DNA from 2 places in the Shewanella sediminis HAW-EB3 genome. Region 1 is predicted to be linked to the other one. Evidence: riboswitches for the same ligand, from Rfam matches in the RefSeq annotation. Region 1 holds a riboswitch; the other holds the start of a gene.

The links. A riboswitch is a leader RNA that binds a small molecule or an ion and turns the genes downstream of it on or off. The one in region 1 is predicted to bind lysine.
Region 2: another riboswitch for lysine. It lies ahead of SSED_RS07495 (Na+/H+ antiporter NhaC family protein); the one in region 1 lies ahead of lysC (lysine-sensitive aspartokinase 3).

The regions. Positions count from the first base shown of each region.
Region 1 covers NC_009831.1:967,317-983,809, forward strand. Annotated here, with positions in the region: gene SSED_RS04200 (S9 family peptidase) at 1-590, shown strand, start outside; gene arcA (two-component system response regulator ArcA) at 1,019-1,738, opposite strand; gene SSED_RS04210 (DUF3293 domain-containing protein) at 2,317-2,754, shown strand; lysine riboswitch at 2,920-3,095, shown strand; gene lysC (lysine-sensitive aspartokinase 3) at 3,230-4,582, shown strand; gene SSED_RS04225 (succinylglutamate desuccinylase/aspartoacylase family protein) at 4,669-5,775, shown strand; gene SSED_RS04230 (S8 family serine peptidase) at 5,869-9,729, opposite strand; gene asnC (transcriptional regulator AsnC) at 9,945-10,406, opposite strand; gene rluA (bifunctional tRNA pseudouridine(32) synthase/23S rRNA pseudouridine(746) synthase RluA) at 10,575-11,252, opposite strand; gene SSED_RS04245 (hypothetical protein) at 11,413-11,703, opposite strand; gene SSED_RS04250 (class I SAM-dependent methyltransferase) at 11,777-12,328, opposite strand; gene SSED_RS04255 (membrane protein) at 12,303-12,713, opposite strand; gene SSED_RS04260 (2-hydroxyacid dehydrogenase) at 12,942-13,931, shown strand; gene SSED_RS04265 (dienelactone hydrolase family protein) at 14,019-14,756, shown strand; gene SSED_RS04270 (DUF3332 domain-containing protein) at 14,906-15,439, opposite strand; gene SSED_RS04275 (spermidine synthase) at 15,758-16,493, shown strand, end outside.
Region 2 covers NC_009831.1:1,702,441-1,718,933, forward strand. Annotated here, with positions in the region: gene der (ribosome biogenesis GTPase Der) at 1-220, shown strand, start outside; gene SSED_RS07440 (MerR family transcriptional regulator) at 774-1,946, shown strand; gene ltrA (group II intron reverse transcriptase/maturase) at 2,713-4,185, shown strand; gene SSED_RS24820 (hypothetical protein) at 4,271-4,456, shown strand; gene SSED_RS07455 (acyltransferase) at 4,539-5,195, opposite strand; gene tsaA (tRNA (N6-threonylcarbamoyladenosine(37)-N6)-methyltransferase TrmO) at 5,164-5,889, opposite strand; gene rcsF (Rcs stress response system protein RcsF) at 5,950-6,333, opposite strand; gene SSED_RS07470 (amidohydrolase family protein) at 6,456-7,775, opposite strand; gene SSED_RS07475 (amidohydrolase family protein) at 7,772-10,846, opposite strand; gene SSED_RS07480 (H-NS histone family protein) at 11,006-11,398, opposite strand; gene SSED_RS07485 (electron transfer flavoprotein subunit beta/FixA family protein) at 11,719-12,468, shown strand; gene SSED_RS07490 (electron transfer flavoprotein subunit alpha/FixB family protein) at 12,468-13,391, shown strand; lysine riboswitch at 13,548-13,767, shown strand; gene SSED_RS07495 (Na+/H+ antiporter NhaC family protein) at 13,849-15,414, shown strand; gene SSED_RS07500 (M3 family metallopeptidase) at 15,555-16,493, opposite strand, start outside.

The sequences.
Region 1 (16,493 bases):
AGTACCTGCTTCAGCAAGGTTTTATGGTATTCCAGCTCGATAACCGTGGCTCGGCTCACCGCGGAACCCGGTTTGAACATGTTATCTACAAACATCTGGGTGAGGCGGAAGTTAACGATCAAAAAGCTGGTGTGGACTACTTAAGAACGCTGCCCTATGTGGATGGTGATAATATCGCGCTTTATGGACATAGCTACGGTGGTTACATGGCTCTGATGGGGTTATTTAAGGCTCCGGATTATTTTAAGGCGGCAATCTCTGGTGCGCCGGTGACCGACTGGGCGCTTTATGACACCCATTATACCGAGCGCTACCTTGGCCATCCTGAAAAGAATGCTAAGGGCTATGAAGCCAGTAGTGTGCTTCCCTATGTGAAGAATTATCAATCGGGTCTGTTGATGTACCACGGCATGGCGGATGATAACGTGCTTTTTGAGAACAGCACTAAGGTTTACAAGGCGCTGCAGGATGAAGGTAAGTTATTTCAGATGATCGATTATCCCGGCTCTAAGCACTCGATGCGTGGTGAAAAAGTCAGAACACATCTGTATCGCTCACTGGCAAACTTTCTGGAAAGAGAGTTGAAGTAGGGGGAGTCAATAAGAGTCTAGGTTCTAGGTTCTAGGCTCTAGGACCCAGGACGCTCACTACGTGAGCTAATCGACGCCAGCGTTGCTGGCTGTAGAATCTAAGATGACACTCACTGCGTGAGTTAATCGATGCCAACGTTGTTGGCTGTAGGAAAGGGATTATGTCGAATGCTTGTAGCTTTATCTTTTCCGATTAGAGCCTAGCTCGTCCAATAGGCGCAAGCCGTCCGCGAAACGATAGGTCGAAGGCTGACATCTTTGTTTTTTTCGATCTTAGAATTTCGAACTTCATAAATGTTTCAGACACAACGAAGATTTTATACCGTCCATGGTAAATCTTCATAAATGTTCCAGACATAAAAAAGCCAGTCGTTAGACTGGCTTTTTTAATGGATAGCAAGATAAGCGCTAGCTTTATGCTTATTCCTTTATGCTTCTTCTAGGTTACCGCAGAAACGATAACCTTCACCGTGGATCGTTGCGATGATTTCTGGCGTATCAGGTAAGCTTTCAAAGTGCTTACGGATACGACGAATAGTTACATCGACAGTACGGTCATGTGGCTTAAGCTCGCGACCAGTCATCTTCATCAGAAGGTCGGCACGGCTTAGGATCTTGCCTGGGTTCTCAACGAAGTGCAGCATAGCGCGGAATTCGCTACGTGGCAGCTTGTAAGATTCACCTTGTGGGCTAACCAAAGAACGGCTGTTAATTTCAAGGCTCCAACCGTTGAAGCGATAGTACTCAACGGCACTCTTCTCTTCTGATTCGGCGCCAGTGCTGTTAACGCGAGTCAACAGGTTACGTGCACGGATAGTCAGCTCACGTGGGTTGAATGGCTTAGTGATGTAATCATCAGCACCAATCTCCAGACCCAAAATCTTATCAACTTCATTGTCACGACCCGTTAGGAAGATCAGACCAATGTTATTGATTTCACGAAGTTCACGTGCTAACAAAAGACCGTTTTTACCAGGAAGGTTGATATCCATAACAACCAAGTTGATTTTGTTTTCCTGCATGGCTTTATGCATCTCTGCGCCATCATTGGCTTCAGTTACCACATATCCTTCGGCCTCGAAAATACTTCTTAGCGTGTTCCGGGTAACGGCTTCATCTTCAACGATCAGAATGTGCGGGTTTTGCATATTAATTTACCTAATTTGTTCAAATCTGTTCTAACCATGAGCGTGTAATATCTTGGCGATAGTGACGCTCGAACTTGTCATGTTGACTATTTACTGCTCTAGTAGGTGCTTTCAAAACTGGCCTGAAACAGCAACACGCTTCCATGATTAGTAAAGTATGCGTATCTCAATAAATGTAACGCGAGCTGTATCCACTTCGATTAACAATAGCGGAGATTAGTTCCCCTAGAATTAAATTTTTTTGAAGTTAAGATGTGAAACTCAATATAGTTCACATTTTATACAGGAATCTGGCTAACTCTTTGTTCACTGTCAGATCTATTTGTAACAAAAAGCTTCTTACCTTTTAGTGATGGTAAGCGAATCAACACAGACTATTGTACTCGTTTTAGGCATTTGTTAACAAATGAAATGTTAACAAATTTATCCGTGGATATGATCTAAATCACACTGACTGCTGTAAGTGGCTGATTTTGTTGAGTGCGGTAAAAAATTGTGGTGTGACCTGTGTCACGCCGCTGGGAAGATATATTGGATTTGCTATAATCTTCTGAATCAAATTGGGGAACATGATCCAGATGAGTGAGTCAAACAGCCAGTGGCAATGCTATCAAGAAGCAGAGTTTCTTTTTACACAAGCATTATCCTCTGAACTTTCATTTGCAATAATTACCGCACATAACCCAAAAGGGCAGATCCTCTCAGCCTGCCAAAATCGTCTTCTCGACAGACGGCTTCAATTCGAAATTCAACAATTGCATAGGCCCTATCGTGCCATGATTGGTGCCTCAGCCGATCGCTGTCATATGGAGAAGAGTTGGGCCGTTTCGATAGATAAGGCATCAGCAATACGACTTGGTTGTCAATTTAATCAAAATGCGATCTATTTTGTCGAGCATGATAAATTGCAACTGGTCCCCTGCCTTTTATCCAAAACTAAACAGCAAGAAGAGGTGGTGATCGGCCCTTTTTCACCCCGGGTACGTTTAGTTAACGAGCTGCCTGATTTTGACTAAAGGTTAAGAGCACCTCTTTTTAATCTGAGATCGCTTCTATCTATATGCGGAGGATGATTTTTTATCATCATTGGCACTTTGCCATCTTTATTTATTGACTTAATTGGTCAAAATTTGATAATTTTTATATTCCTTCTTCTGACACTTATTTAAGTGTTCGGAATTGGGTACAGAAGAGGAGCGTTAACTAGGTAGTAAGTTTGAAGAGGCCAAACTCTGATGACGACTTATGAGGGAGATTAGCGCCGAGATATTGATATATTTTGACGTATACAATATCGGTCATTTGGGCTGAATCCCATCGATTGTCACCTGTTTATTGGTGGAGAGCTTCTGGTGATGATCGTCATTTCCCTTCTTGGGGTGCGTAATCTTTGCACCAGGCTCTTCGAACGAATTATGTTCGGAGCGTAATAATGATAGTTTTATATCCCTGTTTTTCTGGCCTGTGTCTACTTTGTGTGGAGGCCGAGTCATGTCCCTGATTGTTGCTAAGTTTGGTGGTACCTCTGTCGCAGATTATCCTGCGATGAGTCGCTGTGCCGATATTATTCTTGCTAACCCCGATACTCGCCTTGTCGTCGTCAGCGCTTCAAGTGGCGTCACCAATCTTCTGGTTGAGTTGACCCAAGAGCAAACCTGTGATGAGCGTCGGATGCAGCTCATTAAGAAAATTGCTCATATTCAATATCAAATACTCGATGCTTTGGGCAGTCCACAAGAGGTTGCCGCAAGACTAGATACCGTGCTTAGTCGTATTTCATCGCTTAGCGAAGAGCTCAGTCGAAATAGAAACAAAGCGACAATGGATGAGTTACTCGCCCAAGGTGAGCAGTGTTCATCGGCTCTATTTGCTGCGGTACTCAGAGAAAAAGGGGAGGCGGCCAGTGCGTTCGATGTCCGTCAGGTGATGCGAACAGATAGTCACTTCGGCCGGGCAGAACCTCAAATTGAGCAAGTTGCCCAGCTCGCCGCTAAGCATTTAGCACCACTACTAAGCTCGCAGCGAATAGTGACGCAAGGTTTTATCGGCGGTGATGAAAATGGGAGTACGACAACATTGGGTCGGGGTGGCAGTGATTACTCCGCAGCGTTATTGGCTGAGGCCTTGAAAGCGACCGCTGTCGAAATCTGGACCGATGTGGCGGGGATATACACGACCGATCCTCGCCTGGCACCAAAAGCCAGCCCCATCGCTGAGATAAGCTTTAATGAGGCTGCTGAGATGGCAACCTTCGGTGCTAAGGTGTTGCACCCTGCGACAATTTTACCGGCCGTAAGGCAAAAGATTCAGGTGTTTGTCGGTTCCAGTCGTGAACCAGAAAGAGGCGGGACCTGGATCCGTCATCAAGTTGAAGATGAGCCGGTTTACCGGGCCGTTGCGGTTCGTCGTGATCAAACATTACTGAATCTCCATAGCCTGCAGATGCTTCATGCTCAAGGCTTCCTGGCTGAAACATTTGCCACTCTGGCAAGACACAAGATCAGTGTCGATTTGATCACGACCTCTGAAGTGAACGTCTCATTGACGCTAGATAAGACGGGTTCTGATTCCGCGGGTAATGGCCTGTTGAGTGAAGCCCTGCTGCAAGAGTTGTCACAGCATTGTCGCGTTAGAGTCGAAGATGATTTGGCATTAGTGGCTATTGTAGGCAACAAGATCGCTTCTACTCCAGGTGTGTGTCGCCGGGTATTTGAGGTATTAGAGCCTCATAATGTGAGAATGATCTGTCAGGGGGCCAGCCCTCACAATCTCTGTGTGTTAGTGTCCGAATCTGAAGCGGCTCAAGTTGTGAGTGCACTTCATAAGAACCTGTTCGAGCAATAGTTTCTAGAACGATTGTTTTGAGCATTAGTTTCGAGCATTAGTTTTGAGCCATTGTTTTGAAACTACTAGTTGGCAAAGGATAAATAATGAGCGTTACCCAATCGTCGCTTAAGATAGGTGAATTGGCCACGGGTCCAGATCTTACGGTTCCGATATTCAGCTTAAAGGCTGAAAAAGCAACGGCGCCGAGTGTCTATATTCAAGCCAATGTTCATGGTGCCGAGGTGCAGGGTAATGCCGTTATTTATCAGCTGATGCAGCTGTTAGAAGGGTATAGCTTATGTGGTGATATCACACTTGTTCCCTTGGCTAACCCTTTAGGGATCAATCAAAAGAGTGGTGAGTTTACCTTAGGCCGTTTCGATCCCATTACCGGTGTGAATTGGAATCGGGAATATTTAGATCATAAGTTAGATGTTGCAGTCTGGTATGAAGCACATCAAGAACTGAGTAACCCAGAGATCTTTATTCGTTTCAGAGAGATGCTGGTCGAGGCTTGTCATCAGCGCCTGTCCGGCGAATGGGGCGTCACCTCTGGACATCAGCAAGCGGTTAACCTTCAGCTGATGGCACATAAGGCTGATATCGTCTTAGACCTTCACACAGGTCCAAAGTCCTGTAAACACCTCTATTGTCCTGAATATGAGGCCGACGCTGCATCGCTTTTCTCTATTCCCTATACCTTACTTATTCCCAATGAGTTTGGTGGTGCTATGGATGAGTCTGTTTTTTGTCCATGGTGGCAGCTAAGTAACCATATGAACGCTATTGGCCGTGAATGTAAGGTGCCAGTTTCAGCCTTTACCTTGGAGTTAGGACCTCAGGAGTACATTAACCTCGAGGATGCGCTTGTTGATGCTAAAGGGATTTTAGCTTACCTGAGTTTCCGTGGCGTTATCGCTCAAGAAGTTGAGCCTGCAAAGATGTCACGTTATGCCTGCTATCTTAAAGATTATAAAAAGTATCATGCGCCTATGGGAGGAATGGTGGAATATCTGGCAAGGCTAGGCGAACCCCTTGAGGCTGGAAGCCCGTTGGCAAATATTCTTCGGCTGGATCTTTATGGTAGTGAACGTGTGCTTACGCCACTGAGTCTGAGTCAGGACTGTGTGCCTATTTTACATTTTGCCTCAGCATCTGTGTATCAAGGAACTGAGATGTATAAGGTGATGACGCAGGTGTTTGAGATATAATTTTGAAACAACGCTAAATTATTTTAAAAGTCACATATAAAAAGGGAGCCATCAGGCTCCCTTTTCGGTTCAACAGTCTAACTTACGATTGCATTAACGCTTACGGCGACGCAGGCCTGCAAAAGGAAGCAGTAGCATAGTCAACCACCCCAGTGAACCACCAGAGGTGTCCTCTTTGACTGAATTTACAGTGATTGTTGCCGTGCCCGCTTCACTCTCTAACTCACCATCGGAAGCAACGACAGAGAAGACAAGCTCATGATCGCCAGATGGAGCGGTAAAGCCGATACTTTCGCCGCCATTGGTAAACTCAACACTCGTGCCGCTTACTTGTGTCCAGGTGTATGTCAGATCATCACCATCAACATCACTGCCATTGGCCGATGCTTTAACAGCGAATCCTTCGGTGCTGGACATACCTGATGGGCTCACCTTAGGTGCATCGTTGACATTATTTACTGTGATGTTTACCAGAGTCGCGTTCCCGGTATTACCATCGGCATCTTCAGAGGTATAGCTAAAGCTGTCTTTACCGAAGAAATCATCTTCAGGAGTATACTCAGCAGTACCGTCTTCTTTCAGTGTTACTTCACCGTTAGATGGCTCATCTACAAGCATCGCTTTACCAAGGGCACCGGTAGGAGCCACATCAATTAAACGCAAAGCTTCGGCTGTCATGCCATCACCGGTGACTGAAACATGAGCGATTTTTTGGTCCTTCATGTCATTATCGAGCACATTAAACGCTAATGTAGCTTCTTCATCTACAGAGACGTTGTCGCTTTGACCCGGGTTAAATTCGGTAGACTTAACCTTGTAGTCAATGTTTACGCTACCGGCAGTCGATGTTTGAAGTATGACGCCGTCACCATTGGTTACACTACTACCTTGCCCATTGTAGTGGAAGGTTGTACCAACCGAACCACCGATATTCTCGGCTCCGATTGTCAGATTTGCAGGCATGTTAGGTACATCTATGTAGTTGAACAATACCAGCTCTTCATCGCCTGTTTTTATCCAGATGCTAAAGGTATATTTAGTATTTGACTCATCTGCATATAGCTGCGCATCTTTCCACTCCAGAGCCAACCAGGTTGTGCCGTCACCACCGGTAAATACCCCGATAGCCATATCTCCACCACCGGTATCGGTACCTGAAGTATCGGCTAGATCGAAATCAGACCAGAATGGTGCGATGATGTTATTTGGGTTGGCAGAGTCAGGTAGCTCTTTGTTATTCCAGGTACCTGAAGTTGAACCACCACCGACAATGGCTAAACCATTATCGCCCATGGTGATGCTGTCATAGCTCACGCCGTTGTATTTAAAGCTGGGAAGAGAGTTGAATGTCAGCGCCGTTTCGTCACAGCCGCTTTCACATGGTTGAGGTAAAACCCCTAAATCAATAATGCTCGGGAATCCACCCACATCCTTGATAGAGCTCATCTCTGGCAAGTCGAGTTTACCTACCCAGGTAATACGTCCCAGATCTTCATTAATATCGAAACCGTGCTGTGTTGCACCGCTAATAGAGACGGTCACATCATCTTCTGAGGTAAGCTTGGTTCCTTGTGGTGCATTAGCCGTTAGGGTAACTGTATTTTCGAAGATAGAGTTATTAACAACGGCTTTGATAGGAAACTCATCGCTTGCCTTGATATCTGCTTGCGTAGTAAGTGTTGAGATAAGTGAAGCGTCACTCGACTCTTTCGCCATAACGGCAAGTGGCAGGTGAGCATCTTGCTTGCCTTCATCACTCTTGATCATGACGTTGCCGAAGATCCAAGAGCCATATTCACTGAACGTCGAGTCGACGGTTACGGTAAATGTCGCTGAGGCGCCAGCTTCAAGTTCCAGAGTGGTTGGTGAAATGCTGATCCCGGCGCTGTCAGCCGCAGCAGAAAGTGACCATGAAGTTGTTTCATCGCTCTTGTTATAGACGGTACGGGTAAATGTACATGGACCGACACAAGAGTCAGAAGCAACAGATGGCTTATCGAATGTTAAGACAGCTTTAGCTGCCGCATCAAGATCCATACGACCCGCACCCATAGCAAATGGGTTGGCATCCGTTTCAGCATCATCATCGAGTATACCCGCCATATGAGAGGTCGATGTTAACGCTGTCTTGATGTCATTGGCACTCCAGTCCGGGTGCAGTTGACTCATCAGGGCTGCGGCACCGGCAACGTGAGGGCTGGCCATACTTGTACCAGTCATAGTGGTAAAGTCAGTGCCATCTTCATCGGGAGAGGTGGCTGAAAGTATCGAAGTACCCGGCGCCGCCAGATCTGGCTTAAGGATATTTTGATTACCGTTTGGACCACGCGAGCTCGAAGCATTGATAAGATCGGCTAAAGTCGAGTTGGCGATACGCTTAACTGTTGAGCCAATAGTACAAGCAACGCCCTCTTCTAAACCTTCGATAACGGCTGCGCCATCGGCATCAGAGATCATCACACCAGGAAGTGTAGCATCAGGCATATACATGCTGATGGGGGCTCCAGGCTTACTGTTGTAGACAACAATGGCCTTAGCACCGGCGGCCTGCGCATTCGCAGTCTTATCACTAAATGCACATGCACCACGTGAAATTAACGCAATACCATCTTTAAATGAATCTGCCGGGAATGCATCACACCCTTCAAAATTGTCAGCGTCGATATTCACAGCTGCAATTACAGGTAAAGTGATATCCTCAGTTAGCAACTCGTTATTGGCTTCGATGGCGAGCAGTTCATCATCACCCATTGTAAAGCTGTTAGCGAAGAAGCGACCGGTGGTGCTGTTAGCGACAGTAATCCCTGACTCGATACAGGCCGGGCATCCGATAGTTTGTGCGCCATTACCGTCATTACCTGCGGCGGTAACGACGACAACGCCGGCGGCTTCGGCGGCTTCATACATGGTTTTGTACGGGCTGTTAGCCGGATCGCCGCCTGCACCGCCACCCCATGAGTTGTTGATAACATCGGCGCCGTCATTAACCGCATGCTCCATCGCTTCCATCAGCATGATGTTACTACCGCTGCCTCGGGAGCAGTCGGTCTTAGTGAACAGTGCCTTATATACCATCAGGTATGCGGCGGGAGCGACACCAGAGAGATCCACATCGACATCTTTATAGGTCGTGCTGATCTTGTTACCAACAGAGGTACCTGCTACGTGTGAACCGTGACCACCGTATCCAAGCGGGCTCATGTGCTCATCGGCACAAACTTCAAATGTTGGCTGGGACCAACGAGCGACAATTAGCTTGTCATTACAAAAGCTGGTATCTACCGTCGAGCAATAATCATCGGCAGGCATATCTGCCGTAGGCTTAGTAAAGCCTTCACCTGAGAACATAGGGTTTTCAGGACGAATACCGGTATCGATAACGGCGACGCGGATATCTTTGCCCGCATTCTCCATGCCTGAAACCACTTCCCACATGGCCGCATCGTTGATGATTTCATGTGAAGCATCCATGTTGGTTTCATACATGGTTTCAGGGTAAACAGACTTAACACCAGGCATTGCGGCAATCTGCTCGAGTGTCATTCCTTGAGCAACAAGACTCACACCGTTGAAAAGCGTTTTAAAGTTACGCTCAACTTTCGCATTAGGTGCACTCTTTGAAAGGGCTTTGGTAAATGCATTTTGCTCTTGGCTCAGGTGGCTTACGTAACTCTTCGCACCGGCCGATTGAACATCGATTCTTTGACCTTTCTTTGCGGGAGCCGTTGCAACTAGCTGTTGAATGCCTCCCCTGTATTTGGCCAGAGCCGGAGACTCGAGTTCTACGATAAAACGCTGGGGAGCAACAAGAGATGGACTCGATGTTTGTGGTTTGTTGTAGTTGTTTACAGAGGTTAGCTCAGGAGAATATTTATTAGCAGAAAAATCACTGCTTGCGATGGCGGCACTCGAAATTAGCGCGGCCGTGACTGCGATAGATACTTTTGTTTTCACAACTTCATTCCTTGTCAATAATCTGCCTTAGGTACATATCCGTGAGGCAACTGTAATGGTTTACTTATTATTTTTTCCCTCTCTGTTTCGAGAGGTAAGGATTGGTTGTAACATAAATGTACGCAATTGTTAACTTTAACAACCAAAAAAATCATTAAGTGTAACTTTTTTGGTCGTTTTATCTGGGGAGGGGGGTGAGGAAAATTACAAGTTTGCTAAGGTTTTACAGCCCTGACGATGGGGTTTTGTAGGCTAATTAAGGTTTCTGTCGATTGAATCTCATCGATAGACTGAATTCGGTTGATTAGCACATGCTGTAACCCATCGATCGATTGGCACATTACCTTCACAAATACGCTGTAGTTACCGGTTGTGTAATAAGCTTCAACGACCTCTTCCAGCGCATTGAGTTTAGATATCGCGGCTGGATAGTCGCCTGCGCTTTTTAAATTGATCCCGATAAAACAACAGACATCATAACCAAGTGCTTTTGGGTTTACGGTTATTTGCGCCCCGGTAATGATCCCCGCCTGCTTCATTTTCTCAACACGAACATGAATTGTACCTGCGCTGACATTAAATCGTTTTGCCAGTTCGGCGAATGGTGTCCTGGCTTCCTGCATCAGCGCCGATAGGATCTGGTTATCGAGCTTATCTCTTTGAAATGATGTTTCCATGGTGAAATACTTATTATTACGAAGATTATCAGTTAATTTACGCTTTTAGGTTTTGAATTTCCATCGAATATTCAAATCTGATGAGAGATGTTTGATTGTAGGAAAGGGAAAGGAGGTAAGAGAGGAGGGCCAAAGCCTGAGATGATTTGGCCACCTGGATTAGACAAACTATTGTTCTGACTCAGCCTCCATGAAAGGCGTGTCACAGTTAAATGTCATCTCCTCACCCGAGTAAGGCTGCTTAATGGTTAGCTCTTGTGCGTGCAGTAATAAACGGCTCGCTAATCGTTTGGCTAACGGATCTGCATAGAAGTTATCGCCAAGTATAGGGTGTCCTACCGCCATCATGTGTACACGTAGTTGATGTGAGCGACCCGTGATAGGTGTCAGTTTGACTAATGTCGATCGTTTTGCTCTGCTTATTACTTCAAAGTGCGTGAGTGAAGCTTTACCTATATCGTGATCGACTTTTTGTTTTGGACGGTTAGGCCAGTCGCAGATTAAGGGGAGATCGACGCTACCATTATCCGCTTTCACATGACCCGCAACACGCGCATAGTAAGTCTTTTTCGTTTCACGATCCCGAAATTGTCGTTTTAACTCCCGCTCTGCACTTTTTCTCAATGCCACAACGATCACACCTGACGTCGCCATATCTAATCTATGTACTATCTGTGCGTTAGGATGTTCGGCTAGTACCCGGGTAAAGATGCTATCACTATGAGCCGGATCCCGACCGGGAACGGATAGCAAGCCTGAGGGTTTATTGACTACCAAAATATCTTTGTCTTGATAGATTATCTCTAGCCAGGGAGAAGTTGGTGGTGAGTATACGAAGTCAGACATTAAAAGGACCTAAGTGTGAATGCGTGGCAAAGATACCCGTAAGCGGACTGGGGAAGCAAGTGAAAAAAGGCTGTTTGCAGTAAAATCTTTTAGCCCTGATGAGAGTTTTAACACTTTAGAATACGGTATATTCATAACTCTATATTTATAAAGCAATGATTTAAGAGAAACCGCTGCCATTAACGTGCATTAATGAGAAGGTCCAGACAACGAATGATAGTGAGAGGTGAATAAAGGCGTAAACGGATTGATCTAACTTTTCCATTCCCTTCGCTTGCCAGATTAACTGGGCATGAAGCAGAGCAATAATTGGAAAGAGGATAAACAGCGGGTAAAAGGCGATATTGCTACTGTCGCCAAATAGTAAGCGACTCAAGAGCGCCCAGATAACCATAAATCCGGTGATTATGGGGGGGACTGCTTGTCTATATTGTTCTGGATATGGAAACATATTCATCCTTGTGACGTTGTGAGCCATAGGTTTGAGAAGCAATCCCTTTGCTTTGTACATCTTCTCAGTGGGCCTATAACTTTTGGCTTATTGGCTTTCGTGCAATTAACTGCGCTTTAAAGCTCTGCTTGTTATTTGTACTTACCTCTCCTTCAAAGTAATGCAGACAGTCCCATTTATCAAATTTTGATCTGAGCTCGAGAGGTTTTAAGAGGAAGTCAGGGTTTCTGGGGCGGCCGATCTCCGCCTGCTTTTCGGTAAATGTCTCATAGAAGATTAAGCCTCCCGGTTTAACCGCCGTTTTAATTTGTGAGAAGAGTGGTCTGTGCAGGTAATTGAAAACAAGCACGACATCAAACTGCTCTTGGGGCAGATGGGGGGCGGTGCCATCTTCTAAGTCCCATTCCAGATAGCGATGTTTATTTGAGCGAGAGCTAAGACCATCCAGTGACTTGTCGATAAAGGTGAGCCTGTGCTCTCTTTGAGCGAACCAAAGGCCATTTCTTCCACCGCCACAAGCTAGGTCTAAGACCTCTCCTGAAGGGGGAAGAGGTTCGAGAGGCGCAAAATGGGTGATTAACTCGGCGGCAGCTTCAGGCTCAACCTTTAACTTCTTTTCTGGCATCGATTCTTCGTCCATGAATAACTGAAAAGTGGCGTAATCCAGCAGGGCCGTGAGATACCACCACGGAGAGGAGTAGGACTGTTATTAGCAGTTCCGGTTTAAGATGCGAAAAGGGGATAAAAAGAGCCAGTAAACCTAGCTTTACCAGAGTAAGCACCCCTTTTAGCTGTATCAGCCAGCGCCAGTCTCTGACAATCTCCCAGAGCATAAGTAGTGAACCAGTCGTCATGGCCATACACCAATAAAAGATCCACTCGGTCTGAGCGACGCCAAGAAGAATACCACCACCGGCACCAGTGATCCCAAGAATATGAAATGCCCTAAGGCTGGTTTTTCCAATCCTTTGAAACCAGAACTGTTTTTCAGAAAGCTTAGATTTTTTCATGATAGAGGAGAGATAATGCTAAGTTTTAGAAGAGAGTGGAGCAAGCTTATCAGGAATTTATCGCCTGTGAAGGTTAACTTCACCCCATTTAGAAAATAAAGCTCATAATAAAAGAAATTACTGACAGGTAGAAAGTCCAGGTGAAAATTTGATATTGCTTGCACATTCAGGGTAAAAAAGCGTACATACTAGCAAATTAGGTGAAATTAGCGGGTTGGGTGGAAAGAGATGAAAATAGGATTCTTCAGTGCTAAGCACTACGATATTGAGCATTTCGATAGAACCAATGAGGCTTTCGGTGCCGAAATTGAGTATTTCGATTATCGTCTATGTATGCAGTCGGTCAAACTCGCACACGGTTTCGAAGCCATCTGTGCATTTGTGAACGACTCACTCTGTGAAGAGGTGTTAGTCGAACTTGCCACGAATGGCACTAAAATAATAGCGATGCGCTGCGCCGGCTTCAACAATGTCGATTTAGATGCCGCCAAAAGATTAGGGCTCAGGGTGGTAAATGTGCCCGCTTACTCTCCTGAGTCCGTGGCAGAACACACTATAGCTCTCATGCTCACTCTGAACCGTAAAGTTCATAAGGCATATCAACGAACCCGGGATGCGAACTTCTCATTAGAAGGTTTAGTCGGCTTTAATATGCATAACCGCACAGTGGGAGTGATAGGCACAGGAAAAATCGGTTTAGCCACAATCAAGATTTTACTGGGCTTCGGTTGTAAAGTGCTGGCTCATGATCCATTTCCTAATCAGGCCGTGATAGATTTAGGCATCGATTATATCTCGCTAAATGAGATGTATCCGCTTTGCGACATTATCAGCCTTCATTGCCCTCTGACTCCGACTAATCATCACCTGTTATGTGAAGAAAGCTTCGAGAAGATGAAGCCTGGTGTGATGGTGATAAATACCAGCCGGGGTGGGTTACTTAACGCATTTGATGCCATGGAAGCACTTAAAACTGGTCAGTTGGGTTCGCTTGGCTTAGATGTTTATGAAAATGAAAAAGAACTTTTCTTCGAAGATAAATCGAATGAGATCATTCAAGATGATGTATTTAGAAGATTATCGGCTTGCCATAATGTGATTTTCACGGGCCATCAAGCCTTCCTGACTCAAGAGGCGCTAAATTCGATTGCCTATACGAGCTTGATGAATGTGGAGCAGTTAGTTAAAGGGGAGACCTGTCCGAACGAGCTGTTTTAAAACAAGGTTCATCGAATAGTTTTACCTGACATCTTGATATTTGGCTGATAGATTAATGATTAATCTATCAGCCGAGGGTTTAACATTATGATGGTCACTCAAGAGATCCACGATATTCCCACCGCTACCGGAACGATGCGTACCTATCTGTATCGTCCGAGCGCAGAAGGGCAGTTTCCCACCATTATTTTCTATTCAGAGATATTTCAGCAGACGGCGCCCATCGCAAGAGCTGCCACTCTGCTGGCCGGACATGGCTTTGTGGTGCTTGTTCCTGAAGTGTTTCATGAGTTGAACCCCATAGGTACAGTCTTAGCCTATGATGATGCAGGCAAAGATAAAGGCAATGAAGATAAGTTTGCCAAACCACTGGAGCATCATGATAGTGATACCGAGGCATTGGTTCACTTCGCGAGAAGTCTGGCTTTTTGTACCAGCTATGTGGGAAGTATGGGGGTCTGTATTGGTGGCCACTTAGCATATCGTGCTGCCATTAATCCGGATATCTCTGCGGCTTTCTGTCTTTATGCTACGGATATTCACTCTAATACCATCCCTTGTGAGAAGGGGAATGACTCGCTTTCCCGAACAGAAGATATTCAGGGAGAGTTGACCATGGTGTGGGGTAAGCAAGATCCCCATGTATCAAGCGAAGGGCGTAAGCTGGTTTATGCCAACCTTGAAAAAACTGACAGGAATTTCAGTTGGCTCGAGGTTAACGCACAACATGCCTTTATGCGTGATGGTGAGGCTCGTCATGATCCTGCACTAGCCATTCAGATGTATCAGGGAGCTGTAGCATTCTTCCATCGTCTGCTTAAGTAAGTTTCACTCACTGTTTATTGGCAATGCAGATGTATCAGAAGTTTGTGGCATTCTTCCATCGCTTGCTTAAGTCATTAAGCCATTTTTTCATCGAGAGTATTTAATATATTAATGAAGGGCCACGCAGTGTGGCCCTAATCGAGATACTCCTACGCCTTTGCCGGACTGGAGTAGCTGGCCAACTCATCGACACTGACTCTGGCGATAAACTCATTATCGAGATAGAAATCGACCTGTTCCCCTCGTTTATGTCCTGACATCTGTTGCTGACTGCCATCATCGAAGGTCAAAGTCATTACTAAAGTCTCTTCATCGGTTGCTTCCATGGTGGCATTGGTCAGCTTCACCTCTGGAAGTGGCGCTGTCGTGAGTTCTTTATTTAAATGTGAATTAACCTTAAAAATCGCTTCTACCGGCATATCAACAACCGCTGGAGAGCGTTTGGTGATGGGGTTGGTTCCTGTCCAAAATTCGATGCTGTTGAAGATAAATAGATCTGCGGTTGCGGTTAAACCATAGACTGGGCTAAGCAAGACGAATAGTCCGGCTCTGCCATAGCGGTTATCTACTGCGCTCAAATTACCTTTTGTAAGCATCGCGCTGAGCCCCATCTGCCCCATACAGCCTGTCAGTTGGCTGGTTAATAGGGCGGCGAGAGTGAGCGAAATAAGGGGGTTTTTCATCATATTCCAGGTTTTCGAGAGTCGTTGATGGGAAAGTGGCAAGATTGTAATGACAAAAATTTTAATGTTGGGGAGCAGGTTCACAATGTCAGGTTGAAATTTGGTGATGATTGCTGTGTTGTTTTGCGTGGCTGTTATCAAATCTGTTTCATTTGGTTTTTTATTGATAGAACCAGTGCTTTTGTTCATCACTTTTGGCCATGCAGTTAACGCTTGTTGCTCTCCGTGAACAGTTAATTTTAGACGAGTTGAGGGAGCCGGAAATTTTGTAATTTAGCTGTTTTGGCGCATAATACACGCCGAATTTTTGGAGACCTCATGACAGATTTAGAAGTACTTCACCGATGTGAAGATGAACATGGGCCATTGCTGGTCTTAGATGATAAACATATGCGTGTTCTCTCCTTTGGTGACAACGATGAGCAGAGTAAGCTACTTAAGCTTGAGCCTCATATTCCTCAGCATACTTATCTGCAAGCCATGCTTTTAGTCCTGTTATTTATAAAGCCTAAGCGCGTGATTATTTTGGGTCTTGGTGGTGGTGGTTTGATCCATGCGCTTCGTCATTTCGATACCGGTATTAAAGTCACCGCGGTTGAGCTGAGATCAAAAGTGATTGAGCTGGCTAAACGCTTTTTTCAATTACCGATTGGCAAGAAGTTCACCGTCATCCATCAAGATGCTGCACAGTTTCTTCAGGAAGGTGATCATAAAAAGGCCGATGTTATCTTTGCCGACATTTATGGTGCCGACGGTGTGGATGAGAGCCAGTTGTCGGAAGCGTTTATCGAAAACTCGGCATCATTGATCAAGTCCGACGGGTTTCTGGTGCTCAATTGTTGGAAGGAACATAGCCAAAACCGCGTTTTGCTGAGCCTGCTACAGAAACATTTCTGCGAGGTTAGGGCCTGCTTGACTGGCGGCGGAAACTGGGTGGTGCTTGCGGGTAAGAATCGAAGAGAGATCAGCAGCAGTGGGTTAAAAACCAAGGCGCACAGTTTGTCACAGCAATTGGATTTTACCCTGGGACGTTCTTTGACACGCTTCGATATTT
Region 2 (16,493 bases), 740 kb from region 1:
TGTGGTTGTACACGGTAATCAGGTTAAGAAGTTACCGGATTCTTATAAGCGCTTCATGATGAACTACTATCGTCGTTCATTGAAGGTCATGGGTACGCCTATTCAGATCCGATTCCAGGATAGCGCTAACCCATTCGAAGGCATGAACACCAAGAAGCTGACGGTAAGTCAGGAGCGTCGCCGTAAGCGTATGATGACGCATATTAAAGATAAGAAGTAGGGTTAAGGTTTTAGAACCTTGAGTCTAGTTCATAGAAGGCCAGTTAATTAAATTTAACTGGCCTTTTTGTTACCTTCGAATGAAGGTTAACGACATTTTTGGTTTGGTAAATTTGACTCTGGGCAGTGTTGTTGAGGTCGAACCTTCATTTCTATCTATCGCTTCCAGCGAGGTATGTGAAGCCATCCGTGGCCGCTTAACGAAAACGTCCCTGTTTTCGATACCCACAGCCGCATATATGAACCCATCCTGTTTGCAATAAAGTTGTTTCTTCGGTTTGAGCTTTATTGACGGACATTGCTAACAAGAAAATGCCCAAAATCCATTTAGAGTTTTGACTCATAGGTAAATCGTGCGAACGAGTTTGCCATACTATTCTGGCTCTTCTCCGTTTACATGAGCTTAATAAAATGTCCGGCACTACAGGAGCGGAACAGTCGGAGAAAACAGTAATCACGCAAAATAGTTAGTCATTTCTAAAGTTATTATTGACCTGTCTATAGCTTCATAGTTTAAAGTGTTCCCATTAAAATAATGGAATGGAGTAAAAACGGTGTATCGAATTTCTGAACTCGCTGTAGAAGTGGGGTTATCACGTACTGCTCTGCTCTATTATGAGAAACAACAACTTATAAAAGGTCAAAGGCAGAATAACGGGTATAGGGTTTACAACGATAAAGATCTCCAGCGTATTCGTTTGATTCAGAAACTTCAGGCTGGAGGGTTAACCCTCAAAGAGTGCAAAGCGTGCTTGGAAGCAAAAGTAGATCGCAAACTTCTAGAAAGCCGCCTGTACAAGCTGGATGAGGAGATTGCTCAAAAACAGCAGTCACGAGAACTTCTTGCGGCGATGCTTGGCGAGGGCGACCTAAAAGCATGGCATGAAAGCGTGGATAAGCTAGCTCCGGATGCGCACTTAGATTGGTTAATGAAGCAGGGTTTCAGTGAAAAAGAGGCTCTGCGATTAAAATGGTTATCAAAAGACATGAACGAACACGAACAGTATATGATTGAATTTATGAAGATCTTTGAAGCACTTGAACGATGGGCGCCAGGTAGCGAAAGTGAAACTCTGAAAGCGTTATCGCTTTTGCCTGAGCAACCTAAAGCGATTCTTGAAATTGGTTGCGGTAAAGGGTTGGCCACGACGGTACTGGCCAATAAAACAACCGCATCTATTACAGCGGTTGATAACGAACAGTCTGCATTGACAAGACTCAGTAACCGTTTTGAAGCGGACAGCTTGGCATCTCGACTCACAACCGTTTGTGCCAGTATGACGGAACTGCCTTTTAATAATGGGAGTTTCGACCTCTTGTGGGCAGAAGGCAGTGCTTACATTATGGGTGTGCCCCACGCGCTATCACAATGGAAGCCTCTACTTGATGAGGACGGAATTTTGATGATGAGTGACTTAGTTTGGTTGACTGACACGCCGAATGAGGAAGCTATCGAGTTCTGGAAGCATGAATATCCAGATATTCAAACGGTTACTACTCGTGTCAAACAGATGGAAGTTGCTGGTTATGAAGTTCTTAACAGCTTTACGCTCAGTCACCAAGCATGGCAGAACTACTATGAACCATTGAGATCGCGCATTGAAGAACTACAACCAGAAATGCAAGGCTCTCAGGCACTACAAGACATCTGTAAAGAAGTCGACATTTACAGCAACTACCTCGGTCAGTTTGGCTATCAGATGTTTATCCTAAGAAAGTGTCGTTAAACTAGCGGCTATTTTTCTTCACAGAATCAAGCACCACACCAAGGTGACATTAAGTGTTGCCTTGGTTTCTGGATATCATTAAAGTGCAGTACTCAACTAATATTAGCCATTGAATTAGAGGAACAAGGTATTTTTTGATGCCTATATTAATTTGGTTACTACCGAATTAAGCAAACACTCTAACAAGCTTGTGTCCGTGCGACCTGAAGTCGTATGAAGCGCTGTTCACCGCGATAAGAGTGAACCATCTGTATCACCAGATGACCCTAAGACTCTGAATAAAGCAGCGAGTCTGACAATGTAACGAAGTCCATTGGACGGGAACAGAATCGTGAGAGGATGTTCCTCCTGATAACCACAATCGGGTAAGTGCTAGGGTGTCAGTATGATGAACGTAAGTGAATCCATGTAAGGTGCGTTATATGCGAAACAGCGGAAGTGGTTTATACGCTGTGGCCAAAAGGCAACGAGAGTTGGAAAGAAATTGGACAGTATTCTTTCGTGATCAAATAACTCTCCGCACTATAGTGGGCATCTAACCTGACGTTGCGCGACATACGGAACAGGGTAAGCCTGTATTGCTCCCTTTGGGAAAGCGGTCTGCGAAGGCTGCCGATAGTAATGCAGGTAAAGGAGGCTAGAAAAAGCGAAGGCCGCATTGTAATGATGCGGATACAGGTTGTTATCTGGCGCGAAAGCGAGCTGACTTCTAGCTGGTCTCCCGTTGCAAGATGATTTGAAGAACTTTATTCAAGGAGAAACGCAAATGATGACTTCAATCGAAGTTAGTGCACCTCCTGACAGCGCTCAATGGCAATCCATTAACTGGAAAGCGGTTAAGCAACACGTATTAAAGCTTCAAATGCGCATTGCAAAAGCAACCCGAGAAGGTAAACACGGCAAGGCGAAAGCATTGCAGTGGATATTAACTCACTCTAAATCAGCTAAATTGCTTGCTGTTAAAAGAGTTTCTCAAAACAAAGGCAGCAAAACACCTGGAATCGACGGGATCATTTGGAACAGTGATGCTCGTTGTATAGGTGCGGTCAATCAACTGAGTAGAAAGGGCTATCATGCCAAACCGCTCAGGCGTATCTACATCCCCAAGAAAAACGGCAAACTCAGACCTTTAGGCATTCCCTGCATGATAGATAGAGCGCAGCAAGCGCTTCATCTTCTCGCCTTGGAGCCTATTTCGGAAACGGTGGCCGACCTCAATAGCTATGGCTTTCGACCTAACCGAAGCGCAGCAGATGCAATTGCACAGTGCTTCAAATGTTTATGCATGAAGTGCTCTAGCCAATGGGTTCTTGAGGGTGACATCAAAGCTTGTTTCGATAAGATAGGTCATCAATGGCTCATCGACAACATTCAATTAGATAAGCGAATGCTGAAACAATGGCTTGGATGTGGTTATGTTGATAAAGGATTGTTCTACAAAACAGCAGAAGGAACACCGCAAGGTGGGATAATCTCCCCAACGCTGATGTTGCTGACGCTGGCTGGGTTAGAGCAGTTGGTTAAGTCTATTGCTTGTAAAACAGGGAATAGAGTCAACTTTATCGGATATGCAGACGATTTTGTTATCACAGGTTCTTCGAAGGAAGTGCTCGTTAATGAAATCAAGCCGCAGCTAATTGGTTTTCTACAGGAAAGAGGCTTAACACTCTCTGATGAGAAAACGCACATAACTCATATCGATGATGGTTTTGACTTTCTGGGATTCAATCTTAGAAAGTACAAAGGCAAACTGCTCATTAAACCGAGCAAGAACAACGTTCTATCATTTTTGAGTAATCTACGTGAATTCATCAGAAAACATCCAACAATCCCCGTTAACGATTTAATCAAAATATTGAATCCGAAACTGAGAGGATGGGCGAACTATTATCGCCACAGTGTTGCTAAGCAAGTTTTCGGTTATGTAGGCCATCAACTTTTCTGGTTGTTATGGCGTTGGGCAGTTAGGCGTCATCCAACTAAAAGTAAAGACTGGGTGAGGCGTAAATATTATTTGGACGGTAAGGGACAATGGCAATTTCATGGTTGGCATAAAATAGCGAACATGGATTGTCGATTTAACCTTGTCCAAATAGCTCAAACGCTCATAAAAAGACATGTAAAAATCAGAAGCGCAGCCATACCTTACGACCCAGAATACGAAGCTTACTTAAGTAAGCGGAAATGGGCTAAGCAAGGCAGAAACTCTTGGTTCGAACCTGTTTTAGCTGCGATGTAGGGTGCTGGGTAACAGAACACGCCTTAGTGGAGGCTTGAGCCGTATGCAGTGAAAGTTGCACGTCCGGTTCTTAGGAGGGCGGCACTTGGTAACAGGTGCCGCCTATCCGACAAAATCGCCTTTGCAAATAAACCTAAATCGAAGAGGTAAACATACAGGTGTAGATGCGGCTGGGGGCGTTGGCGGCAGGGATGCCGCCGTCGAGCACACAGGGATGTGCTTGTTGCGTCCCGCAGAAGTATCTGCACTTTTGCCCACGGCAGGTGATTGATATAATTGCAGCTATGGTCTTCAAAGACTCAACGAAATAACCAAGGACAGATGGATAACTAAAAGGATGAAAAGGTGTATCCCTACACCTTCTCCCTTCGGTCGCCAATCACCCGAGCCGGGTTACCCGCCACGATGGCATAGTCGGGGACATCTTTGGTGACGATACAGCCCATGCCGATGACGGCGCAATCGCCTATGGTGACGCCATCGACGATGCCAACCTGCGCGCCTATCCAGACATCTTTGCCTATGACGACCCCCTCAGAGGTGACACTTTGCTGGTAGATAGGTTGATCCGGGTGCATTCCATGGTTGAAGGCGTAGATGGTGACGTTATTGGCGATACGGGTCTGGTCGCCTATGGTGATGCCGGCGCGGCCGCCGTCCAGGGAGCAGCCGTGGTTGATTGCAACCTCATCGCCTAAGGTGATGGGACCATGGAGAAAGCTGTCGGCGGCTATCATACATAGATCGCCTATCTGGATACCTCTTCCCGGTTCGGCGAACAGATTGATCTCGGGAGCGATGAAACAGTTCTCTCCGAATGAGACGGTCTCCAATGCCATAAAGTCGGCCTGAACCTGCTCCTGCCAAGGCTTCGCCCAGTTCAGAAGCTTAGGTTTGAGACTGAAATAGAGCCAGGGCATATGAGATAGTCGTTTCTTATGCTGGCTCTGATAGTCGGGAGTATTCAAGATGTTACCTTTAATTAACCGACACACCGGATTTAATCTCATGTACCAGAATGCGTTCATCGATGACATGCCAGAGAATATCGAGATCAAACAGGGCGACCTGATAAAGCTTAGGATCGGCTTTTGACTTCTTATAAGCCGGGCGGGGATCTTGTGCCAACACCCCAATGATAAGCTCCTCGAGGCGTGGATACTGCTCCAACTTGCTGTAACCCAGCAGCTGCGCTTTGGCTTCTTGGGTAAACGATACATCAATCAAATGTGGCGCTTCGTGTGCGATGCCGCCCAACGCATCGGGCTGAGAGTCAGAGAAGGGGATATAGGGTTTAATATCGATAATCGGTGTGCCATCGAGTAGATCCATACCTGAGATCTCTAAGATAACGCTGCCCTTCTTTTGATGGATCTTATGCAGCTTAACCACCGACTGACCAATACCATTGGGTCTGAAGGTCGAGCGGGTAGCAAAGACCCCCAGTTTTTCATTGCCTCCGAGGCGAGGCGGTCTGACGGTGGTCTTCCAGCCCTGAGACAGATTTTCATGAAAAGAGAAGAGTAACCAGAGGTGAGAGTACTGCTCTAATCCCCTTACGGCATCGATATGATTATAGGGGGCTTGCAGCTCGACGAAGCCCCGGGCCGAAGGCACGAGCCCGGGCTGTCTCGGAATGCCGAATTTTTGCTTATAGGGAGTGCGGCAGAAGGCCACCGCCTCAATTTGACAGTTAAAAGTCATATTTTTACAGATCACAGTGTTGGACTAAGAATGCATCGAATCGGTTTTGGACCGGCTCAATTATTTGTCTGTTTCAGGTGTCTTAATCGCTTGTCCTACGCAGATAGCTCTGCTGATACACGCCTGACTTTTCTCTTCGAATACCATACACTTCTTGATTAGAATCGCATTGGCACCTTTATCGGCGGCGGCCCTTCTGGCAAGAGTGCGAGCCTCACTTATCGAGGCGGGGGCGTCGTTGACGCTCTCCTGGCAAGTTTCACCTTCGACTAAGCCGATAATCTCGTAAGGCACTGAGGGATGGGTATTGCCTTCAAACACGGCGACATCCGATGCTTTAAAGTAATCGTCGATAGCTTCACCATCGAGGTTAGTATTGAACTTATAGTCGCCGGCACATGCGCTGAGAAGTAAAACTAAGGGGGCAATCAAAAGCGTTTTCATAATTCAGGCCTGTCATTATAAACGTGGGTTGGAAGCTGCATTTTGGCAATTTATGATTTTAAATCATTAAGATCGGAGTCAAACAAGCGCTTAACCTGTTAAGACTCCTTCGAGGTAGAATTCTATCGCTTTAGGTACTTTTGATAAAGCTGTTGTTGCCGATTATTTAGATCGACGTCCCTGCCATCGATATAGACCTTTTCGATCTTAGTCACCATAGGGTCGAGAATGTCGCCACCTGAGATAACCAGATTGGCTCTATACCCGACGGCGATAGCGCCCATATCCTCTACACCTAATATCTTAGCCGCATCGAGTGTGATACTTTTAAGGGCGTCTTCCCTGCTCAGCCCGTACGCGACCGTTTGTCCTGCTGCCAAGGGTAAATTTCGGCTGTTCCAGTCAGATGAGAAACCCAATGCAAATGGGACCTGCGCCTGTTTGAGCAGGGCGGGGATTTTAAAGCTCATCTCTATGGGCTCATCTTTACGCATCGGCAAGCTTAGAGTTCGAGTATAGATCACTTTTGCCTCTATCTCGTTTAAAAGTTCCGCGAGTCGCCAGGCGTCATATCCGCCAACGATAATTAACTTAAATTGATAGCGTTTTGCCAGAGCGGCGGCTTCCTCTATCTGTTTTTGCGTGTTGGCGTGCACAAACAGCTGAGCCTCTCCCCGATAGAGCGGCAGCATTGATTGCCAGCGCATATCGAGCTTACTCTTAGTCTCGGCTTTATGGGCCAGATAGTAGCGATAACCGTCGGTGAATGCGTCCGATATCTGAGATACCCGATCTTGGTAATCTTTTCTTTGTTCCTCTCTTTTTTTCGTATCACTGGGTAGAGGTTTGAGTCTGGGCCAATAGAGGTGAAAGGCTGTCTGTGTCGGCACAATCGCCTCTTCGACGGTCCAACTATCCAGCGATACCAGAGCCGATTGACCAGCTAAGCTTTCCCCCCGGGGGACAATCTGAGCATGACTGATGCCATTGACTCTGACGGTCGGGATGATCTCCGAATCCGGGTTAAAGGCGGTCAATGCCTCCAGTTGCGGATTAATTTCACCGACCTCATGGCTGTCATTACTCGGACGCATCATCTCAACTTCGACTAAGCCTAAACTGGTATCCAGCGCGATGAGTCCCGGGTAGATATGTTTCCCGCTGGCATCATAAACTGTCGCCTCGGGAGCGACGAGCTCCTTGCCGATGGCCATTATATTGCCATCTTCTATTAACAGGTCACTATCGGCCTTTACCCCATCGACGGCCGTGTGAATCGTGGCATGTTTAAAGAGGATGGCGGATGTCTGAACCGGCGCAGGTAAAATATCATGGGCCTGAACGGGCATGATGAATGTGCTCAGCATGACGAAGGGGAGGGCTAAGCTATTTTTTAAGACCCCGGATAAGCTTGAGCCTATTTTAATGTGTCCGTTTATCATAGCGAGCTCCTTCCTTGGCTGGATTGTTTCCAAACATCGAACTGAGTATCACAATGCCATTCGGGTTCGCTCTTATCTTCGATGACCTCTCCGGGCGGCAGTGTACTTTCGCTCTCTTCACTGGATAATATCTTTTGAATGAGCTCGGCTCGTTCTGCTGCAATGGACTGCTGCGCCAGCTTATCCTGTTTACGGTCGAAGTAAGGCTTACCCTGGATCCAAGTCGACTCGACCTTAGCGTAAACCGATAGGGGGTTGTGATCCCACAGTACAATATCGGCCTGCTTGCCCTTGGTGATCGAACCTAAATCGGTGTCTACTCCTAGTTGTATCGCAGGATTAATCGTAATCATCTTCCATGCATCTTCGGCGGACATATGACAATACATCATAGATTTGGCCGCCTCTTGATTTAAGCGTCGCTGCATTTCATAGTCATCTGAATTAATGCTGGTGAGTACGCCTTTGTTCTGCATCAGGCAGGTGTTTTGAGGGATCGCATCATAGACCTCAAATTTATAGGCCCACCAGTCGGAGAAGGTCGACGCAGATGCGCCGTGGTCGGCCAACTCCTTTGCAACCTTATACCCCTCGAGAATATGGGTGAAGGTTTTGACTTTAAAGTCGTACGCTTCGGCTAAGCGCAGAAACATTAAGATCTCCGATTGCACATAGGAGTGAATGTGAACATCTCTTTGCAGATCGAGTACTTCTGCTATTGCCGCTAATCGATAGTTAGGCTTAGGTGCAATGTGACGACGTTTTTCACTACTTCTGAGGTATTTATAGGCTTTAAGCTCCTGTTGATAGGCGCGGGCCTCATTAAATGCCTCACTGAAGAGAGACTTGACCCCCATACGGCTCTGGGGGAAGCGGCGGGTAAACTTGTCGCCCCAGTTACTCTGTTTAACGTTTTCACCTAAGGCGAACTTGATACTGGCCGGCGCCTGAGTGTATTTGAGGTTCGCTGCACTCTCTCCCCATCGCATCTGAATCACCTGTGCCTGTCCACCGATAGGGTTGGCACTGCCATGTAATAGTTGCGCCGTGGTCACCCCCCCGGCCAATGCACGGTAGATGGCGATATCATCGGGGTTAAGGATATCCCCTATGCGAACCTCAGAGGTAATAGCGTCTGAGCCTTCGTTGGTGCCACCATTGATAGCGATATGTGAGTGTTCATCGATAATACCTGCCGTCAGATGCTTACCGCTTGCATCGATAAGCCGGTAACCGGATGGGGTGGACAGGTTTTTACCCAGGCGTTCAATTTTACCCCGGGAGATGAGCAGATCGGTATTTTCCAGTATCCCCTGTTCATCGGAGGTCCAGATGGTGGCATTGCTGATATGCAGTTTCTCTGATCCAACTGAGCCCTCAATACCATAGGCGACATTAGGTTTAGTGAGCCTGGAGATGAGGGAACTCTCAGGTTTATCCTCTGCAAGTGGCGCAGCGATCAATTTTTCTGTGAGTATTCCAGCTATCGGTGTCAGGGTGTTGTGCTTATCCAGCATACGTCCACGCAGTCCCTGACTATCGAACCATAGCGTAAACCGGTTGACCCCTTCGAATCCGGCGTCGCTCATTTCGGCCGTAAAGTTCAGCCTTTTATCGTGATAGGAGACATTTGATAGCGTTATCTCCTGTTCGCCGCTGGAAAGCGTGCCGGTAATTTTATCACTGTTGGCTTTGCTATTATCCAACGTGAGGTCCAGGGTTAGATCGCCAATTTGGAGCTGGTAGGTTAAATCTAATAGTCGATCGTTTCGGTCAATGAGTTGCAGCTCATCACCTTGCAGCCATACGCTGTGTATGGAGCCATCTTTAAATAGGTTGCCCTTGGAGACGACCAGATCGGCCATATAGCCGGGTTTTAATCGGCCGCTGAAGTCTGCGATGCCGGCTACCTCTGCTGCTTCGGTCGTTAATGCGGCTAATGCTGTATCTTCACTAAGGCCATACTCAATAGCCTGTTTAAGCCTCGGCCAGAAAGCATCGCTTTTAATACCATGTTGAGTTAAAGCGAAGGGCACCTTGGCGCGCTCAACCGTCATCGGATTAGCCGGAGCGCGATCCCAATGTCTCATCTTTGCCAGTGAAACCTCCCTTTCTGCATCATCGTCACCGACCTCGGGTGCTGCAGGAAAGTTCAGAGGCAAAATTAAACCGTAAGAAAATGCACTGAGTTCATCAATACGCGCATATTCTTTACCGTTTCCTAATAGTGTGGCCTTGATCTCATGATCGATTGAAATTTGAGCGGCTCTTAGTTGGTCGTTTAGATTATCGGTATCGAAGACGATCTGCTCATTTTCGATATTTGAAAGTTTATCTAAGGCATTATTAAATTCGACAATGTTATTTCCGGTTTTAGAAAATGATTTGCTCTTATTCTCTTTATACCAAGTGGCATCGGCTAAGGTTTGCCTAATAAGCGCAATGCTTCCCATTAATGATGTGGGGTAGTCTTGGGGGGAGCTGCCTTTATCGAATGCTAAGAAATGAGCCGAATTCGAGCGATATATTATTTCATTCGCCGTTTTATCAGCTAGAGATAATGTAACGCCCTGACCGCGGAATATTCCATCCTGATAGCTGCTTTGTACACTTGTGAAACCATTGTTTATCCATTTGTTAGCTTGTTCACTATTAGGGTAAACATAGTTAAACCATTCTTTTTCTGAATGAATTGCCCCATTTTTGGCGTTGCCGCCTATACGCTTTATTTCATAAATGGGTGGTGTGGCTTCAACTTTAGGATATTCAAACTCGATGCCGTAATCGGTAAAGGGGTCAATAAAGCCGGGGTAGATGGTATAACCTTTTAAGTCGATGACATATGCCTGTGAAGGCACCTTATTATTTTTAATTATCTCGATAATCTTATTGTTTTCGATTAGAAGTGTCGCATCATCGAGTATCTTACCGGGTTCTATCATGAGTCTGGCATGGGTGAGTGCCGTTGTTTTAGGAGTATTATCAGTTAGTTGGTCATTTGCTTCCACTGCGGAGACATAGGGAAGTACTAAAGCCGCGAGTATGATTATTGTTTTTATTTTGCGATTCATAGTAGGGGTTATATCGATAAACGAAACATGAGGGAAAGGTTATCTTAATCTTTATGTAAACACCAATTCCTCATAGTGTTTTAACTTAATTAAAAACGCTTCTTAGAGGCATAAAAAAACCGGCCAGGCCGGTTTAATATAGAATGTACTGATGTAAGGTTAGATGAGGAAGTCATCCATGTTACGGCCTTTATCGAGTTCATTTTTAAATACAGTCGGCATACGGCCTTGGCCAGTCCAGGTGATGGTCTCACCATTAGCATCGATTGTATATTTAGCCGGACGAGGTGCGCGCTTCTTAGGAGCAGGTTTAATAGCAGCAGTACCTAGATCGTCAATCGATAACCCAACAGCTTCCATCTGCTTACGGATTTCATCGATTTTAGCATTGCGATCAGCCATTGCAGCATTAACAGCTTCAGCTTCTGATTCTCTTTCCGAGATAATTTTATCGAGCTTGACGGCTAATTCTTTTAAATCTTCAACAGACAGTTCTTTGACTGCGGCTTTAAAACGACGGCCATGAGTTAGTATTTCAAGAAAATCGCTCATAATTATTGGGGTCCAATTAATAAAAGTAAGTAACAGATATTTCTGATGGATAATAATAGGAATTAATAGAGCAAGTATCAAATAGTATTTGTATTTATTGCTCAATAATTAAATATATCATATAAACGGCTCATATTTTGATTATTTAAATAACCAAAAGTAACCAAAAATAACCATTTTGAACAAAGCCCGCTTCAAAAATACAAACGGTCGTTTGAATCGCTGTTGACGTTAACGTTAACAGCACGTAAAGTGAGTCTACTTAAGTGTAGGTTCACCCCTACTCCAACTCCGCTAGAATATGACGTAAAGGAAGCCCTATGAAAGTATTGGTGCCAGTTAAGCGCGTCGTTGATGCTAATGTAAAAGTCAGGGTTAATGCTGACAATACAGGTGTCGATACCGCAAATTTGAAGATGGCGATAAACCCTTTCTGTGAAATTGCTGTAGAGGAAGCCGTACGCTTAAAGGAGGCCGGAGTGGCTTCTGAAGTTGTTGTGGTTACTGTGGGCCCTAAAGCGGCTCAAGAGCAGTTACGTACCGCTATGGCTTTAGGTGCAGACCGAGGCGTTCATATTGAAACGGATGAGGAGTTGGTGCCTCTGTCGATAGCAAAATTACTTAACGCTGTGCAGAGTAGAGAAGAAGCACAACTTATTATCTTAGGTAAGCAATCTATCGATGGTGATAATAACCAAACTGGTCAGATGTTGGCAGCCTTAGGCAAGATGCCCCAAGCTACGTTTGCTTCAGAAGTTAAGGTTGAGGGAGGTCAGTTAGCGATCACCCGTGAGATAGACGGTGGATTGCAAAGCATTACTCTGCCGCTTCCAGCCGTCGTTACTGCCGATCTGCGTTTGAATGAACCGCGTTATGCCAAGCTTCCTAATATAATGAAAGCCAAACGTAAGCCGTTAGATACCCTCTCTATTGATGACTTAGGGGTAAGCCTGAAGTCTCATCAAAAAGTATTGAAAGTGACACCACCTGCCGAGCGTAAAGGTGGTGTGATGCTTGCGTCTGTTGCAGAGCTTGTTGAAAAGCTGAAAAATGAAGCGAAGGTGATCTAATGGCAATTTTAGTAATAGCAGAACATGATAATGCCAGTTTAAAACTGGATACTGCCAAAGTTGTTGCCTGTGCTCAGGCTATCGGCAGTGATGTGGATGTGTTGGTTGCCGGACACGAATGTGGCGCCGTTGTTGAAGCGACCACTAAACTGTCTGGTGTTAGAAGTGTGTTGGTTGCCGATGCGGCCGTGTACGCTAACGCTTTTGCAGATAATACTTCTGAGCTGATCGTAGGCATCGCTTCAGACTATGAACATATTTTGGCTGCGGCTACGAGTCACGGCAAAGATATGCTTCCTCGTGTTTCGGCGCTTCTAGATGTGGCTCAACTGTCAGAGGTCGTTGAGGTGGTTAGCCCTGATACTTTTGTTCGTCCAATCTATGCGGGTAGTGCAATGGCTACTGTGCAGAGTCTTGATGATAAGAAAGTGATGACGGTGCGCTCTAGTGCATTCGATGCTGTGGCTAACGATGGCGCCGCTGTGACGGTATCAATCGAAAAAGTCAGCGATTCACTGTCTCAGTTTGTATCCCAGAGCCTGACAGAGTCCGAACGCCCGGAACTGGGTGCTGCTTCAGTGGTGGTATCGGGTGGTCGTGGCTTGGGTAGCAGTGATAACTTCGCTATTTTAGAGCAGCTTGCCGATAAACTGGGTGGCGCTTTAGGCGCATCTCGTGCGGCCGTTGACGCAGGATTTGTTCCCAATGATCTTCAAGTGGGTCAAACGGGTAAAATTGTCGCGCCGGATCTCTACATTGCGGTGGGGATCTCCGGTGCTATTCAGCATCTTGCCGGGATGAAAGATTCAAAAGTTATCGTCGCAATCAACAAAGATCCAGAAGCGCCAATTTTCCAAATTGCCGATTACGGCTTGGAAGCCGATCTTTTTGAAGCGGTTCCACAACTGCTCGAGCTCGTATAGGTATGTGAATGCAATGTGATGCGCAGGTTGCCAGGGCATTAATTTACACTAAATAAGCGTGAACTCGATCACATTGAGCGGCTTTGGGGTAGAATCCTCAAAGCCGCTTATGTTTTTATGACCTTCACGTTTTTTGGAGCCATTCCAATTAACGTCCTGAGAAGTAGAGGTGCATTAAATATCAGTAGTGATAGCCAGGGTGATTCCGTTTATCTATCATGAAAGGATTTGATGCCGAAGTAGTAAAACATATCAAGGTTTACTGCTGGGGCTGACATCGAATAGGTGCGGCACTGCCATAGTATTTCTTATCCGGAAGATAAGAAGATTTTATACCTTTTAACATAGGGTATTGCTATGGAGCGCTACTGATAGGACAGGTGTTTTCTGAGATATTTCTAGTATCCCACCAGTTCAGTCGCCCTCCATTCGTACTTAAAACGAAGAAAATACATCAATGACAACTTTAAGTTATGCCGATTCGGCACTTTCATTGCTACCTCCTGTGGTTGCGATTTTGCTGGCGATAGTTACTCGTCGGGTTTTACTCTCTTTAGGGATAGGAATTTTACTGGGTGTGGTATTGATCACCGACTTTTCGGCGGTGAGTTCCGGTCAGTATCTGGGTGAGCAGGTTGTAGGGCTCTTCTGGGACGATGGCAGCATCAATAGCTGGAACATCTATCTGTTAGGCTTCCTTATTTTACTGGGCATGATCACGGCGCTTATCACGGTCAGTGGCGCAGCTAAAGCCTTCGCCGATTGGGCTCGCACTAAGATCAGAAATAAACGCGATGCAAAATTACTGACCATGTTCTTAGGTTGCGTCATATTTATCGACGACTACTTTAATAGCCTGGTCGTGGGTAGTGTTGCCAGACCCTTAACGGACAGGTATTACATCTCACGCAGTAAGTTAGCTTATCTGCTTGATTCTACTGCCGCACCGATTTGTGTTATCTCACCGGTTTCCAGCTGGGGTGCCTATATCATAGCGCTGATCGGCGGTATCTTAACGGCGCATGGTTTTACCGATTCCGGACATCTGAGTGTGTTTATCCAGATGATCCCGATGAACTTCTATGCCATCTTCGCTCTTTTATTGCTGCTTTGTGTCGCCTTCATGGGGCTCGATATCGGTCCTATGCGCCAACATGAGCTCAATGCGCAAAAAGGTAACCTTTATGATGAAGCGAAAGGGTTACCACCAGGGGCCAACTCGGATCTACCCGAGGCCGATAATGGAAAAATCTTAGGTCTGTTCCTGCCTATTACCGTGCTGGTGTTTGCGACTTTTTACTTTATGGTCAGCAGCGGTGGCGATGCATTAGCAGCCAAGGGGCTGGAGTTTACTCTTCTGGGCGCATTTGAAAATACAGATGTTGCATCTTCACTATTTTTCGGTGCTGCAATCGGTTTCGCATCTACACTTGCATTAGTGCTTTTCCAGGGGCTGAATAAGTCATATATCCTTCAGGGTATGGTTGCCGGCGCACGCTCTATGTTGCCCGCTATCTACATTCTTCTTTTTGCCTGGACGATTGCCGGGGTGATTGGCCAGCTCGAAACGGGTAAGTATATGGCAAGCTTAGCGACGGGTAATATTCCCTTTGCACTGCTGCCTGCCGTGTTATTTGTGCTTGCCGGACTGACTGCGTTTTCGACCGGAACGAGTTGGGGAACGTTTGGTATCATGTTGCCGATTGCCGCTGATATGGCGATGGGGACACATACCAATATGATGTTACCTATGTTGGCATCGGTACTCGCCGGGGCGGTATTCGGAGATCACTGTTCACCTATCTCAGATACCACCATTCTCTCATCGACAGGGGCGAATTGTCACCATATCGACCATGTGATCACTCAGTTGCCTTATGCCTTGATTGTTGCGGTGATAAGTTTAGCCGGTTACACAGTACTGGGTTTCACCGAGTCTTTAGCCGCAGGTTTCGCTACCTGTAGTATCTTGTTTGTCATCTCGGTTATAGTGCTTAAGATTAAAGTGAACAGGAGAGCCTGATAAGTTAAGGCTATCGGTTTTAACACTATCGGTTTTAACACTATCGGTGATAAAAGCTGTATATAAAGAAAGCCACTCATAATGAGTGGCTTTCTTATATTTGATAGTAAACGGTTTATTCTTTAGCTGAACACTTGTGGTTACTTGTCCAGGCCGCGGCGTTTAAGCAGGGCCTCGGTTGTCGGCTCTTGTCCCCTGAATGCTTTGTAAGCTTCCATTGGGGCGACACTGTTACCGACCTCTCTGATCGTCTTACGGAATTTCATGCCTATTTCACGATTTAATCCGCCTTGAGTTTGAACATAAGCGAAGGCATCGGCGGCGAGGATCTCACTCCACATGTAAGCGTAATAGCTTGATGAGTAACCGCCCGGGAAGGCGTGAGCAAAATAAGTTGATTTATAGCGAGGTGGAACCGCTGGCAGGTCTACACCATGCTTTTTCAACGCGGCGGCTTCGAAACTGACGACATCCTGCAATGGCGCTCCCGCTTTAAGTGAATGCCACTCTAAATCCAACAGGGCGGCCGACATATATTCTAATGTGTCGAAGCCTTGATTGAAGCTGCGAGACTTTAACAGTTTATTGAGCAGATCTTCGGGGATAGACTCACCTGTTTCATAGTGTTTAGCATAGTTTTCCAGCACTTTTGGATGGGCGGCCCAATCTTCTTCGAATGTCGATGGGAATTCGACAAAATCACGGGATACGGCGGTGCCGGATAAACTGGGGTAGGTGACTTTCGAGAACATACCATGGGTGCCATGTCCCATCTCATGGAACATGGTAGTGACTTCATCATAACTGACGAATGTTGGCTCTCCATCGGGGGCTTTTTTTATGTTCATCACATTGACGACAACAGGTTTACTGTTCAATAAGCCAGATTGAGTGACAAATGAGCTCATCCAGGCACCACCACGTTTTCCTTCCCGTGCGAAGTAATCGGCGTAGAAGATGGCCATGCTGCTGCCATCGTTATCAAACATCTCGTAGGCCTTTACATCCGGATGGTAAACCGGCAGATCCGGGCGAGGCTTGAATGTGACACCATAGAGATCCTCTAGGGTGAAAAATAC